DNA from 3 places in the Marinomonas epiphytica genome. Region 3 is predicted to be linked to each of the others. Evidence: predicted binding sites of a transcription regulator. Region 3 holds the regulator's gene; each other region holds the start of a gene.
What was found. Region 3 encodes FliA, which starts transcription of late flagellar genes. Its sites were predicted from a motif close to CTAAAGTTNNNNNNNNNNCNGCCGATA; they were not measured.
Positions count from the first base shown of each region.

Region 1: a site for FliA is predicted at 3,734-3,760, ahead of flgK (flagellar hook-associated protein FlgK). Genes of this name have one in related genera too.
Region 2: a site for FliA is predicted at 1,290-1,316, ahead of ACYVGZ_RS02625 (flagellin N-terminal helical domain-containing protein). Genes of this name have one in related genera too.

Region 1 covers NZ_BAAGVX010000004.1:164,927-169,761, reverse strand. Annotated here, with positions in the region: gene flgG (flagellar basal-body rod protein FlgG) at 1-722, shown strand, start outside; gene ACYVGZ_RS02660 (flagellar basal body L-ring protein FlgH) at 740-1,603, shown strand; gene ACYVGZ_RS02655 (flagellar basal body P-ring protein FlgI) at 1,648-2,739, shown strand; gene flgJ (flagellar assembly peptidoglycan hydrolase FlgJ) at 2,748-3,710, shown strand; gene flgK (flagellar hook-associated protein FlgK) at 3,812-4,835, shown strand, end outside.
Region 2 covers NZ_BAAGVX010000004.1:157,165-161,999, reverse strand. Annotated here, with positions in the region: gene ACYVGZ_RS02630 (HD-GYP domain-containing protein) at 1-1,168, shown strand, start outside; gene ACYVGZ_RS02625 (flagellin N-terminal helical domain-containing protein) at 1,490-2,374, shown strand; gene ACYVGZ_RS02620 (flagellin N-terminal helical domain-containing protein) at 3,392-4,273, shown strand; gene ACYVGZ_RS02615 (flagellar protein FlaG) at 4,336-4,758, shown strand; gene fliD (flagellar filament capping protein FliD) at 4,796-4,835, shown strand, end outside.
Region 3 covers NZ_BAAGVX010000026.1:307,521-312,355, forward strand. Annotated here, with positions in the region: gene flhA (flagellar biosynthesis protein FlhA) at 1-1,127, shown strand, start outside; gene flhF (flagellar biosynthesis protein FlhF) at 1,226-2,533, shown strand; gene ACYVGZ_RS06540 (RNA polymerase sigma factor FliA) at 2,625-3,362, shown strand; gene ACYVGZ_RS06545 (chemotaxis response regulator CheY) at 3,418-3,798, shown strand; gene ACYVGZ_RS06550 (protein phosphatase CheZ) at 3,808-4,590, shown strand; gene ACYVGZ_RS06555 (chemotaxis protein CheA) at 4,603-4,835, shown strand, end outside.

The sequences.
Region 1 (4,835 bases), on a different contig from region 3:
TTGCCAACAACTTGGCAAACGTATCAACCAATGGTTTTAAGAAAGACCGCGCCGTATTTGAAGACTTAATGTATAAAACCGTCCGAGAGCCCGGTGGTTTGAGTGCGCAAAATACAGAGCTTCCTTCAGGGTTGCAGCTTGGTACTGGTGTGCGAGTTGGGGCGACGCAGAAAGATTTTTCCGAAGGGGATTATAATGTTACTGATCGCCAACTAGATATTGCGATTCAAGGGCAAGGTTTTTTTCAAGTATTGCAACCAGATGGTACTATTGCCTATACCCGTGATGGAAGCTTCCAGCTTAATAGTCAAGGCCAGCTAGTCACGTCAAATGGTATGCTGGTGGAGCCTGGGATCACAATTGATAATGACGCCTTGGAAGTGTTTGTTTCCGACGATGGCGTGGTGTCCGTTTCTAAGCCTGGTCAAGCAGAAGCGCAAGAAGTGGGTGTTATTAACATTGCAGGTTTTGTAAATCCGACTGGGCTAGATTCATTAGGGCAAAATATTTTTGCAGAAACGAATGCCAGTGGACCCGCTATTGTTGGAGCACCAGGCACGGACTCATTAGGCCGTTTAGGGCAAGGCATGTTGGAGTCTTCGAACGTGAACTCTATAGAAGAGTTGGTTAATATGATCACGACTCAACGAGCTTATGAAATGAACTCTAAAGTCATTGCCTCTGCAGATGGTATGATGAGTTTTGCTATTCAACAGCTTTAAATAATGCGTGAAATGGAATGAAGATTAAATTAACCCTACTTGTTGCACTGAACTTAATGCTAACTGGCTGTTTGTCTTGGGATATTGATGAGCAGTCTTTAGCCAATGCTGCTGCACAAGGGGTGGCGAATGCCGCAACGGATGCTGTTATTGATGCAGTAACAGATGGCGAAGACCCTGACGAAGACGAAGATAGTGCCGAAGAGGAAGAGCCTGAAGCACCTCGTAAAGGCTATGTTCCTGACCCAGATGACCCGTTAAATGGTCCGAATATTCAGCAAGCTATCCAAGCTGATGATCCATATTATGCTCCAGTATATCCAAATGGGTTGCAACCGTTTGAGGCGCCAACAGGCGGTATTTATAAAACGGGTATGGGAGACATTTTCTTTGGAGACCAGAAAGCAAGTCGTGTAGGGGATATTCTGACCATTAATCTGAATGAAACCACTACTTCGACCAAAGCAAACGCAGCGACTGTGTCTAAATCATCCTCTGCGACTTTGGAGAACCCAACGGTATTAGGAGAAGAACTTCGCTTGGACACCGCAGTCCCCCAGCAAGGAACGGACTTTTCTGGGAACGCGTCGGCAAACCAGAACAACAGTTTAAGTGGTACTATTTCTGTTACGGTATTTAAAGTCTACCCAAATGGTTTGTTGGCGGTAAGAGGAGAGAAGTGGCTTAGGCTAAACCAGGGGGATGAGTATATTCGCTTTTCTGGGGTGGTTAGACGACAGGATATCTCGCCAGATAATACAGTTGAGTCTGAACGAGTGGCAGATGCCAGAATTACCTATTCAGGTACAGGCGATGTGGCTGCTGGCAGCGAACAAGGCTGGGTAAGTCGTTTACTTAATTCCAGTGATATGCCGTATTAGTGGTAATAGGATGATTTAAAAGCTTTGGCTTTATAGGTGAGACGATGAAACAAATATTGATATTCTTAATCGCCTGCTTTTCGAGCGTTATTCAGGCTGAACGACTGAAAGATATCGCGACTGTGCAAGGGGTTCGTGATAATCAGCTGTTTGGTTATGGCTTGGTGATAGGGCTTAATGGTACGGGAGACAGTACGGCTTTTACGGATCAGAGCTTTACCAGTATGTTGTCGAAATTTGGTGTGACTTTGCCTGAAGGTGTGAATGCCTCATCCGATAACGTGGCGGCTGTTTCTTTAACTGCAACTTTACCGCCTTTTTCCAAGCCAGGCCAAAATATTGATGTCACCGTATCTTCAATCGGCAATTCAAGTAGCCTGCGAGGCGGGACCTTACTTCTATCGACTTTGAAAGGGGCTGATGGAGCTGTGTACGCCATTGCACAGGGAAACCTAGTGGTGGGCGGTCTTGGGACTAATGGTGCTGATGGTTCAAGAAACTCGCTAAATATTCCTACTGTCGGTCGAATCCCGAATGGAGCCAGTGTTGAACGAGCCGTACCCAGCAGTTTTAATACAGGTGATACCTTGACGTTTAATTTGAATCGCCCTGATTTTACTACGGCAAAGCAAGTCTCAGATAAAATCAACAGCCTGTTAGGCCCTGGTGTCGCGAAAACATTAGATGCAACATCCATACGAGTTTCCGCTCCTCGAGACCCAAGTCAAAGAGTTACCTTTCTTTCTATTCTGGAAAACTTAGAAGTTGAGCTGGGTGAAGAAAGGGCTCGGATTGTGATTAATTCTCGAACAGGGACTATTATAATAGGTCAGCATGTTAAGGTTTCTCCGGCCGCCGTTACTCATGGCAGTCTTACCGTAACTATTAATGAAGTGCCACCAGTAGTAGGTCAGGAGGGTACGGTCACGGGGGGGGAAACCATTTTGTCGCCACGCTCTCCAGACCTGGGTATTGATGACGACAGTGGGCGAATGTTCGTTTTTGATCCAGGTGCATCACTAAACGATATTGTTCGGGCTGTTAACCAAGTGGGGGCGGCACCGGGAGATGTGATGGCTATTTTAGAAGGCTTAAAGCAGGCGGGAGCCATTAACGCAGATTTAGTCGTCATTTAGGTAAGCTTATGAACTCCATATCAAATAGTGACTTTTTTGCTGATTTTTCGTCTCTATCGCAATTGAAAACACAAGCACAACAAGACCCTAACGCTGCCTTGAAGCAAGTGGCTGAACAGTTTGAGTCCATTTTTCTCAATATGCTGTTGAAAAACATGCGTAGCACGAATGAAGCCATCGGCGGAAGTTTATTTAATAGTACTCAAACTAAGCAATACCAAGAAATGATGGACTCCCAGTTGGCGCAAACACTGGCCAAGTCTGGTGGAGTTGGTTTATCTGATGCGTTAATAAGAGAATATCAGGGCGCAGGAAGCTCGCAAAACAGAGCTTTGCATGACGATACCGACTTTTTGAATCAAGTGGCCAAGCAGGACCTTGCTCGCATTCAATTCTTGGCAAAACGGGCATCACAAGAGTTTGTCGAAGCGGTTCAAAATCAGATGCAAGAGGAAGCAGGCGTAGAGAAGGCTCAAGGTGCTCCTTCTGCCTTATCAGTCGTGTTTCAATCACCGCAAGAGTTTGTTGAAAATTTATGGCCTCATGCTAAGGCCGCTGCAGAGAAAATTGGTGTGAACCCAAAAGCCGTACTCGCCCAAGCCGCTTTAGAAACTGGCTGGGGGAAGTACCCCATCGCTAAGGAGGATGGCGGTGCTAGCTTTAACCTGTTTGGTATTAAAGCAGATAGTCGTTGGGATGGAGATCGAGCCGTAGTGAACACGTTAGAGTTTAGAGATGGTGTTGCTAAAAGAGAGAAAGCTGCATTCAGGGCTTATCAATCGTTTTCAGAAAGTTTTGATGATTACGCTAACTTCTTAACCACCAGTGAGCGTTATCAAAAGGCCTTGCAAGCAGGAGACGATGCCGAGCAATTTGCGGTTTCATTGCAGCAAGGTGGTTATGCAACCGACCCAAAATACGCTGAAAAAATAAACCGAATTATGGCGAGCGAGTGGATTGAATCCTTATAACGGTTAAGACACGTTGATTATCAGTAAAGTTTATTCTGTTTAGGTCGATAGCTATATAAGATAGAACCGACGATAGATAGCTTGAAATTGAGGTATGAGCAATGGGCTCAAATTTATACACCATTGGCTTATCCGGACTGCAAGCCAGTAATGCCCGAATTAATACTACAGGGCAAAATACAGCCAATGTAGATACGGAAGGTTATAGCCGACAAAGAACCAACACTAACAGCTCACCTGTTGGTGGTGTTGAGGTGCGTGATACTGCCCGTGTCGTGAATAAAATGGTGAATGAGCAAGTGCGAACAGACTCTTCAAGCCATTCTTATTATGAAACCTACCATCAATTAATGTCACTCTCTGATGGCCTGCTTGCAGAAGATAGCGTCTCATTGAATAATTATTTTAACGATGCTTTTGAGGCTATCCAAGCGGTTAATAATGATCCTGCGTCTCCGGCATTAAGGAACCTTGCGCACGACAGTTTGAGAAGTTTAGTTGACCAGTACAATGTTCTAGCTGGATTGGCAGATGATCAAAGCCGATCTGTCGATAATCAGCTTGAGGCCTCAATTGCAGATCTAAATTCTTTAAGTAAGCAAGTAACGCGTTTAAATGATCAGATTTTACGCCAAGAAGGAATGTCTATTTCTGAGGCAAATGAATTGAGAGATCAGCAAGAGGTGTTGGCTGTTCAAATAGCGGAATACTTGGATATTACCACTCAGTTTAACGATGATGGGATGATGGGTATCTCTCTAGCGAATGGTCAGCCTATTGTATTAGGCCAAGTAGCCCCTGAGTTGCAAATGGAGCCAGACCCACTCGACCCTAAACGAATTAAATTGACGATCGATCTTGGCCGCCATGATGTCGGGATTAAATCAGAAGATCTAGGAGGCTCAATAGGAGCTTTAGTGGATTACCGTAGAGACTTTGCCGTGGACACGGATCGAACGCTTGGTCAAAGCGCTTTGTCAATTGCAGATGCTATGAATCAGCAGAATGCTTTAGGAGTAGACGCCAATGGTATTTTTGGTCGTGACCTTTTTGAGTTTGCGAAAATGAAAGTGCAAGCGGATGCTAAAAATAAAGGTGATAGCACTGAGCTTGAGATTAAGTTAT
Region 2 (4,835 bases), on a different contig from region 3:
CAGTTTATACAAGTACTTCCGTCAAGAGTTGAACGATCACACCCGTGACTACATTCTCAGCTATAAAGCAGGGATGGAAGAGCCTGAAACTAAGAAAAAAGAGGCGAATGCAAAATCTTCCCACGAGGCTGTAGAGGAGGTAATTCCGGTTTTAGACCCCCATGACAGCATCCCTACTTTAAGCTCGACAGACAGTGTTGTAAAAAGAGCGCGGCGAGAAAGGCTCGAGCCCACCAAGTTTGATGTAGAGATCAATGTAGCCCTAAAGCTGTTAGAAGAGGGGCGGTCATTGCTGGTTGATCAAGTAACAAATATGAACAAGGGGTTGGCTTTTAATATTGATACTCTGCAACAGTATGTACAGAAGCTAATCTGCTCAATGCAGCGTAACCCAAATGCGCTGATGGTGGCTAGGCTTGCAGATGGTACTGCGAGTTATTTGGAAAAGCACATTCTTAGTGTTTGTGTGCTAGGAATTAGTTTTGCGAATGCTTTACGTCTCGACGAAGATAAAGTAGTAAAGGTAGCAGTGGGTTGTCTACTGTTTGATATAGGTCGTTTTAAGCTTCCCCCTGCGATTGTAAATAAAGCGGAAAAGCTCACTGACAATGAAGTATCTTTATTTAGAAATCATATTCGTTTTGGTGCTCAGGCATTGAAAAAAGGTGAAGATGTTCCTTCTTCTGTATATCAAATGTTATTTGATCATCATGAAAAAGTGGATGGGAGTGGCTACCCCGAAGGTAAACAGGGAACTGAGATTTCTAACTATGGAAAGATCGCCGCCATATTGGATGCTTATGATTCGATTATTTCAAAGCAAGGTCATAAAGAAGCCATCGGTCTTGCCAAAGCGCGTTCTATTTTAAAAGAAGAAGCTGAAAAAGCCTTTGATAAAGCGTTGTTATGGTCGTTTTTAAAACACCTAGGGGCAATCCCATTAGGTGCTTGTGTTGAGCTTTCAAATGGTCGAGTTGGGTTTGTGCTAACTCTCAATAAAGATCAGAGGCCTTCGAAGGTTCGACTGGTTTATAGTCTAAACAACAAAGCTCTTATATCGGCAACTGATATTGAGCTGGACAAGCTGCTTGCTCAAGGAGAAGATCTTTCTATTGTGAGAGAGGTTTTACCAAGCACGCTCAACCTTTCTCTTCTTAATCACTTATAGCTTTCTCTATCACTTTCCTCTTTTGGCTCGTACAGCCGAATCCGCATTAAACTTTTTAGTTTCTTAACTAATTGTAATAATAGGTTTTTTTGTTTTTTTAAGTCCCTCCTAAATAATTTTTCTAAAGTTTTATCTCTTCAGATCGATATCCTAATTACACACTTTATCGTGCTAATAATAAAAAATAAATTTGCGAAAAAGTGAAAAAAAAATTAAAGATCGATACTAGAGTGTCGATAACTAAATTAAGCGCAACATAACCAAATAACTAATTAAATCAAAAGGTTAGGGCGTTTAATATTATTCTTAGGAGAGAAGAAAATGTCTTTATATGTTAACACTAACGTGTCGTCATTGAATGCCCAAAGGCAGTTAATGCACTCATCAAATTCTTTAGATACAGCGTTTCAGCGCTTATCTTCAGGTCAACGTATCAACAGTGCTGCGGATGATGCAGCAGGCCTACAAATTTCAGATCGTTTGACATCTCAAATCAATGGCTTGAACCAGGCGGTTCGTAATGCCAACGACGGTATTTCCCTAGCGCAGACAGCGGAAGGGGCGCTAGACGAGTCAACAGAAATGCTACAACGAATGAGAACCTTATCTATTCAAGCGGCGAACTCGTCAAATACGGATAAAGATCGACTTGCTCTACAAGAAGAGTTAGCGCAATTGTCTCAAGAAATTAACCGTATTGCAGATACAACCACATTTGGTGGCCGTAACCTATTGAACGGAACTTATGATGGTACTTTCCAAGTTGGGGCGGATGCAAATCAAACCATTAGTTTTACTTTAAGGTTTGGTGGGGGGGCTAACTCCATCGATTACCAAACAAACAATGGATTCACTATGTCTGGCTTGTCTAGTCAGTCATCGACGCAATTGACAACATCCACAGCTTCGGTATCAACCGCAGCGAATGCGCAAAGTATGATTAGTATTGTCGATGAGATGATTTCGGCCATCGACTCTAAGCGTGCGGAATTAGGTGCGGTACAAAACCGCTTTAGTTCTACGATCAGTAACTTGAGTAATATTTCTGAGAATGTGGCCGCGGCTCGGGCACGAATCCGAGATGCTGATTTCGCAGAAGAAACTGCGGCCTTAACCAGCGCCCAGATATTACAACAAGCAAGTAGTACGATCCTAGCTCAGGCGAACCAGCGCCCTCAAGCAGCCTTATCGTTATTAGGAAATTAATAGTATAAGAATTGAATTAATCTTTTTGTAGCACAAGCAAGCTACAGCGGCAAAAGAGTGCCGCTAGATAACTGTTTTTCGAGTTTTGCTCGAATTTAAGTCACTTCTCTCTCCTAGAGGTGGCTTTTAGCCGGATGAGAGATCATCCGGCTTTTTTCGTTTTTGTAGAAAAGCTTGGTTTTTAAATCGGTATTTGTGGCCGTTTTTGGTCACTTTGAATGAGGTGAGTAAGAGGTATGACGATGCATTAATTGACCGTCAGGGTATGTCTATTAAATACGACTGTGATTTAGCTCAGGTGTAGTTGCATGGGTGGCGAGTGGTCACTCTAGATAATGACGCCTGTTGGGTGAGAATCGCTATGGCTATGGTTTGAGGGGTAGTGCTTCAGCGTCTTTTGCTTAGTGGTGTCCACTACTCCGAAGGCTTGTTGCTGATTTGTTATGTCGTGGTTTTTTGGCACCCAGGGAAAAAATGTTAGTAGCCCAGAATTTATACTCTTTTTAGTGTGTGAATACTTACTTCTTGTCTGTGTTCATACTTGTTGCTCTTTAACCAGGAAGGTTGCATTGCGGCATTCAAAAGAAGAGTTTCTTTTGAATGCGTTAGGTTAGGCGTTCGTTCGCCTGAAATTTTTATAAGGTCGTTTTATCACATGTTTTATGAATAAGGAGGACGAAATACGGACTAAGAAAAGGGGAGCATTCCACCTTTTGATAAATGAGGTTGAGATAGCCCCATGTGGTGAGCTCTGCTCATAAGTGAAGAAAGAGGTTTTCTAAGCAGCGAAAAGCATGTGAAAAACAGTTTTTTGAGATTTCTTTTTCTTGATTTTAAAAGAGTCAAAAGCTAATTAAGACAATTAGTTACGGTAATTTTTTTCCTCTTTTGCGGAGTGTTTTTGCCGCTAGGCGGAAAATAAATTCAAAAATTGTTAAAGGTCTTAAAATGAAGACCGATAACTAAATTACGATCTGCAATTAAATGCGCAGAATGATGAAACTCTAGGAGGCTATAATGGCTCTTTACGTAAATACGAATACTTCGTCTACCAATGCACAACGTCAGTTAATGGGCTCTAGTCGATCTTTGGATACTTCATTCCAACGATTGTCTTCTGGTTTGCGTATCAATAGCGCAGCGGATGATGCAGCAGGTTTACAAATTTCTAACCGTTTGACTTCTCAGATTAATGGCCTAAACCAATCTGTACGAAACGCGAACGATGGTATCTCTTTAGCACAAACGGCTGAGGGTGCCTTGAACGAAACAACAGAGATGTTGCAACGTATGCGTACTTTGTCTATTCAGTCAGCAAATGGCTCGAACTCAGATGAAGACCGTTTAGCATTGCAACAAGAGGTATCTCAGCTTTCTACCGAGATTAACCGTATTGCTTCTGATACCACCTTTGGTGGTGCTAACCTTTTAGATGGTACTTTTGAAGGTATCTTCCAGGTAGGTGCAGATGCTAACCAAACGATCAGTTTCAGCTTGACGAAGGGTGGTATTAACGATTCTATTGACCTTGCTACGACTGGTGGTTTCACTATGACAGGTTTGTCTGCAGGAGCTACGACTCAGGTAACGGCTGATTCAGCATCTGTTTCGTCAGTTACTAACGCTCAAAGTATGATTGCCATCCTAGATAGCATGATTGCAGCGGTAGACTCTAAACGTGCAAATTTGGGTGCGGTTCAAAATCGTTTTACTTCAAGTATCAATAACTTAAGTAATATCAGTGAAAACGTAGCGGCTGCTCGTTCACGTGTTCGTGATGCGGATTTTGCAGAAGAAACAGCGCAACTAACCAGTGCTCAGATTCTTCAACAAGCAAGTTCTTCTATCCTTGCACAGGCGAACCAACGTCCACAAACTGCGTTGTCGTTGCTTGGTTAATTTAATGTTAACGAAAAGCTGAGGCTTGGCCTCAGCTTTTGCATTTGTGAAGGAATACTACAATGTCTATTAGTTCTAGCGATTTTACAAAACAAGCGCTTGGTGGCATTCCGCATCGACAAGAACAACGTGTTGCCGATGATTTTCGTGCTATGCGTCAAGCAAAATCTCAAGTTGTCCAAGGAACGGCCGATAGCAATAGAACAGGCATGGGAAGCAACCCTCAACAAGCAACTCAAAACGTACAGATTGAGCCGCAAGATGTTGAGCGAGTAAATCAAAAAATGTCGCAATTAAACGTTCATCTTTCATTTGAAATGAGCGAAGGTAGCAATCAGAATATCGTGAAGGTATTGGATCAGTCTACTGGGGATGTCGTTCGTCAGATACCAACAGAAGAATTTCTTAAAATGTCTGAACGGATTGATGCTATCATGAGCCAATTGAGTGAGGTGAAAGGGAGTTTGGTAAACAGCCAGGCTTGATTTAGGTAATTGATGCTTCGTCATCAGGAGAAAGGTTATGTCAGTTGGCTCATTAGGTGCAGGCTCAGGACTTGATT
Region 3 (4,835 bases):
AAGTTGCTAAAAAAGGCACTAAGTCTGCGAGTAAGTCTTCTTCTGAAAGTGCGCCTCCTGCTGAAGTGAAGGATTTAAGCTGGGATGATGTTGCACCCGTAGATATGTTGGGTTTAGAAGTAGGCTATCGCTTAATTCCTTTGGTTGATAAAGGCCAGGGTGGTGAGCTACTCGCACGAATAAAAGGGGTGCGACGAAAACTTTCCCAAGATTTAGGTTTTCTCGTACCCAGTGTGCATATTCGAGATAATTTAGATCTTATGCCGAATGCTTACCGAGTGACCCTTATGGGCGTGAGTTTAGCGGAAGCAGAAGTGCACCCAGATAAAGACCTTGCTATCGACCCGGGGCAAGTGTTTGGCAAAATTGACGGTATTGCAGGTAAAGACCCATCATTTGGTTTGGATGCTGTTTGGATTGACCCCAAAAAACGTGATCAAGCGCAAACCTATGGCTATACCGTTGTGGATGTCAGTACAGTGGTGGCGACTCATATTAATCAGATTATGCATAAACATGCTTATGAATTGATTGGTCATGATGAGGTGCAACAATTGTTGACCTTGTTGAAACAGTATAATCCTAAATTAGCCGAAGAATTAGTACCTAATGCGGTCCCACTAAATGTTCTGTTGAAAGTGCTGCAAAATTTATTGATTGAGGGTGTGCCTTTGCGGGATATGCGGACAATCGCTGAGGCGATAATGGGTGTTCAGCCAAAAACTCAAGACCCGATGATTTTGACGGCCGCCGTTAGGGTTTCTTTGTCGCGTTTGATTATTCAAACCCTTGCTGATGGTGTCGAAGAGATTCCGGTACTGACTCTAGAGCCACAATTGGAAAAAATGTTAATGCAGACAGTTCAGCAAAGTCAGCAGTCCGGTATCAAAAATGAAGAAGCACTTATTTTAGAACCTCAAATGGCAGAACAATTGCAGGCTTCTTTGAAACAGTCTGCAGAACAGCAAGAAGCTATGGGGAATACCCCAATCTTGATTGTTTCGGCGCCCATACGCCCTATGCTGGCGCGTTTTATGCGTTATGGCATGGTGAATATGTCGGTTTTATCCTACCAAGAGGTGCCAGATCATAAGCGAATTACAGTGGTGGGGGCTATTGGCCAATAGTATCTTTATATTGAGGTGATTTACTGGCTATATTTATCATAACCTTTCGGGTAAGCTATGGATTTGTAAGAAGAATAATGGGAAGGATAAAATAATTCATGCAAATTAGGCGGTTTCGAGCACCTGACATGCGACAAGCGATACGTAAAGTACGTGATGCCGTAGGGCCAGATGCTGTCATTTTGTCTAATCAGCGGCTCTCTACTGGTGAAATAGAGATAGTGGCTGCATTAGACTACGACGGCTCCTTGCCTTCTAGTTTGTCGACGCCTAAAAAAGATATTCCTACTCCTCCTCTCACACCTGATTCCCAAGTGAGTTCTTCTACACAGGATGAATACCGTCAACGCATAGAAAGTGCGAAACAACTAAAAAATCCGCAACCGGAAGAGACTAAAGCTACTCCCCAGGAACCCCGTGAAGCGACATACCGCTTTGAAATGCCTGACATAGAGCCTGATCATGAAGATCCAGTTGTCGAAGAAGCGCTGTCTTTGCGCCAGAATGCTCAAAGTCAGCAACTAAAAGAGATGGAAGAAGAGCTTCAGCGAGTTAGAAGCTTGCTCGAACAAAGTCAAAGTGCAAAGAATTCTGATGCCAAACGTTCTCCAGTTGAATCTCAAGCGAAAGAAAAGTTAAAAAAATTAGGGTTGTCTGACTTTGTTATTTCAAGGCTATTAGATGACATTGAATTGCGAGGTCGCGAAGATGATTGGAATCGTTTACTTGCTCATCTCGCGGATTACATTCCAGTCCGCTCGCAGTCTTCTGAGCTAAGTGGTTGTTTGGCTTTTATGGGGCCCACAGGCGTGGGTAAAACGACTTCAATTGGTAAAATTGCAGCCCAGCATGTTTTGAAGCATGGTCCTGATAGTGTGGTGCTTATTACGACTGATACCTATCGTATCGCAGCCCACGAACAACTTAGAACCTTTGGTAGGATTTTAAATGTTGCTGTAGAAGTTGTAAGTGAATATTCAGATTTAAATGAAGTGTTGGCTAAATATGCTAACTACTCATTAGTTCTTATTGATACGGCTGGTATGAATCCTAGAGATTCAAACTTAGAGCGCCAGTTATTGATGATGAAACGCGCTCGCGCCAATGTTCGTAAATTGCTGGTGCTCCCTTGTACAAGTCAAAGGCAGGTCTTAAAAACCGTTGTTGATGTTTACTCTCAGATTCAGCTAGATGGCTGTGTATTAAGTAAAGTAGACGAGTCTGCTTCTCTAGGAGAAGCGATTAGTGTGGTAGTTGAAGAAGGTCTACCAGTTGTTTATATTGCAGATGGGCAACGTATACCTGATGATATTGAGCCAGCTCGTGCTCATAACATAATTAGCCGTGCTGTTTATACAGCAGAGCACTATAGTCAGCTTTATGGGGCGTTAAAGTACGGTAGTTAGTTAAGAAATGTTATTACTAATAGGCGCACTATAGGTTTATATTATAAAGTAAGAACAGTCTCTAAAGTGGACAGGATAATGAGCATATATAATGTTAAGCAGTAATGGATACAACACATACGGTAAAAAAGCGACGCTTTCAGTGGATGCGATTGTTGATCAGTATGCTTATTTAGTGAAAAAAATTGCTTTTCATTTATTAGCTCGTTTGCCTGATAGCGTGGATGTAGATGATCTAATACAGGCCGGTATGATGGGGTTGATTGAAGCGTATAAACGTTTCGAATCGACCAAGGGGGCAAGCTTTGAAACCTATGCAGGTATTCGTATTCGTGGCTCTATAATGGACGAGGTGCGTAAGTCAGATTGGGCGCCACGTTCCGTGCGTAAAAATGGTCGTGCTGTTAATAATGCGATTAAAGAGCTTGAAGCAAAAACTGGCAGAGACGTGACTGATATGGAAGTAGCTGCCCATATGGGGATTTCCATCGAAGAATATCACGACATTATTCACTCTAATATGTCTTCGCAATTATTTAGCTATGAAGAAATGCTAGATTCAGAAGGTGGACACTTAGATGAAGCGGCGACAAGTAATGACAGCTCACCTTACAGCCTAGTGGAAGATAATGGTTTTCAGGTTCAGCTTGCAAAAGAAATCGATGGTTTACCTGAAAGAGAAAAAATGGTTCTGTCTTTGTACTACAATGACGAACTAAACCTAAAAGAAATTGGCGCTGTTTTGGGCGTCAGCGAATCTAGAGTTAGCCAAATTCATAGCCAAGCGGCTATGAGATTACGTTCTAGATTAACGGATTGGCGAGATTAATTTATGAGTTGTAAGAGATTACCTTTAGGGTACGGAGGTTGCATTGGATAAGAACATGAAAATCCTGATTGTTGATGATTTCTCAACTATGAGAAGGATTATCAAGAATCTTTTGAGGGATTTAGGTTTCACCAACACAGTAGAGGCGGATGATGGTGTGACGGCTTTGCCAATTCTACAAACAGGCTCTATAGACTTTCTTGTTACTGATTGGAATATGCCAGGTATGACAGGAATAGACTTGCTAAGGGCGGTTAGAGCAGATGAAAAGTTAAAAAGTACTCCTGTATTAATGGTCACAGCAGAAGCGAAGCGTGATCAAATCATCGCTGCGGCTCAAGCAGGTGTGAACGGTTATGTTGTAAAGCCTTTCACTGCTGTGGCATTAAAAGAAAAGATTGAGAAAATATTTGAGCGAATTGACGCGACTAAGTAGGTGACTCTAATGACGGATAAGTTAGGCGCTGGACTTGGCGACTTTGAAAATTTAGTAAAGGATGGCGCTTCTGATCTGGTTGGGCGTATAGAAAGTGGTGATTTTTCCGGTGCGATCAAGATCATTCAAGAATTGAGTGAGGCACGCCATAATAGTTTTTATAACGAAGTAGGGCTGTTAACACGTAGTTTGCACGATGCGATCCGTGATTTTACATTTGATGCGGTTGAACTCCAGGCAGCAGACAATGATACCGCATCTAAAATCACCGATGCCTCAGACCGTTTAACTTACGTTATTGAAATGACTAACTCAGCGGCTAATAAAACCATGGATATGGTGGATAGCAGTCTACCCGTTGCCGGTGAGTTGCAGGCTCAGGCAAAAGATTTACGCAAGGATTGGGGCCGACTCATTCAAAGAGATCTAACGCCGCAAGAATTTCGTGAGCTGTATAAAAGAATAGATGCTTTCCTTGCTTACACGGATGACAGTGCGACAACCCTACATACTAATTTAAATACTATTTTACTAGAGCAAGGGTACCAAGATCTTACTGGTCAGGTGATTACTCGAGTAAATACGCTTATTCGTGAAGTGGAAGAAAAGCTAGTGCATCTGGTTGCAGTGGCTGGTCGTGTAGACAGTATTTCCGGCATAGAACATGAAAGAAAAGAAACGGAAGTGGATGACTCTCGCGGACATGGCCCTGCCATTAAAAAAGACAATAACCCAGAAATATTAAATAACCAAGATGAAGTCGACGATTTACTGTCGAGCTTAGGTTTCTAAAAGGGGCTGAGGATGAGTTTCGAGGTCGATGAAGAAATTTTACAAGATTTTCTCGTAGAAGCAGGGGAAATACTTGAGCAGTTATCAGAGCAGTTGGTTGATTTGGAGCAAAACCCAGATGACAACGCTTTACTTAACGCTATTTTTCGTGGCTTCCATACGGTAAAAGGTGGAGCCGGTTTCTTACAGCTAACTGCGCTTGTTGATTGTTGTCATTATGCTGAGAACGTTTTCGATATTCTACG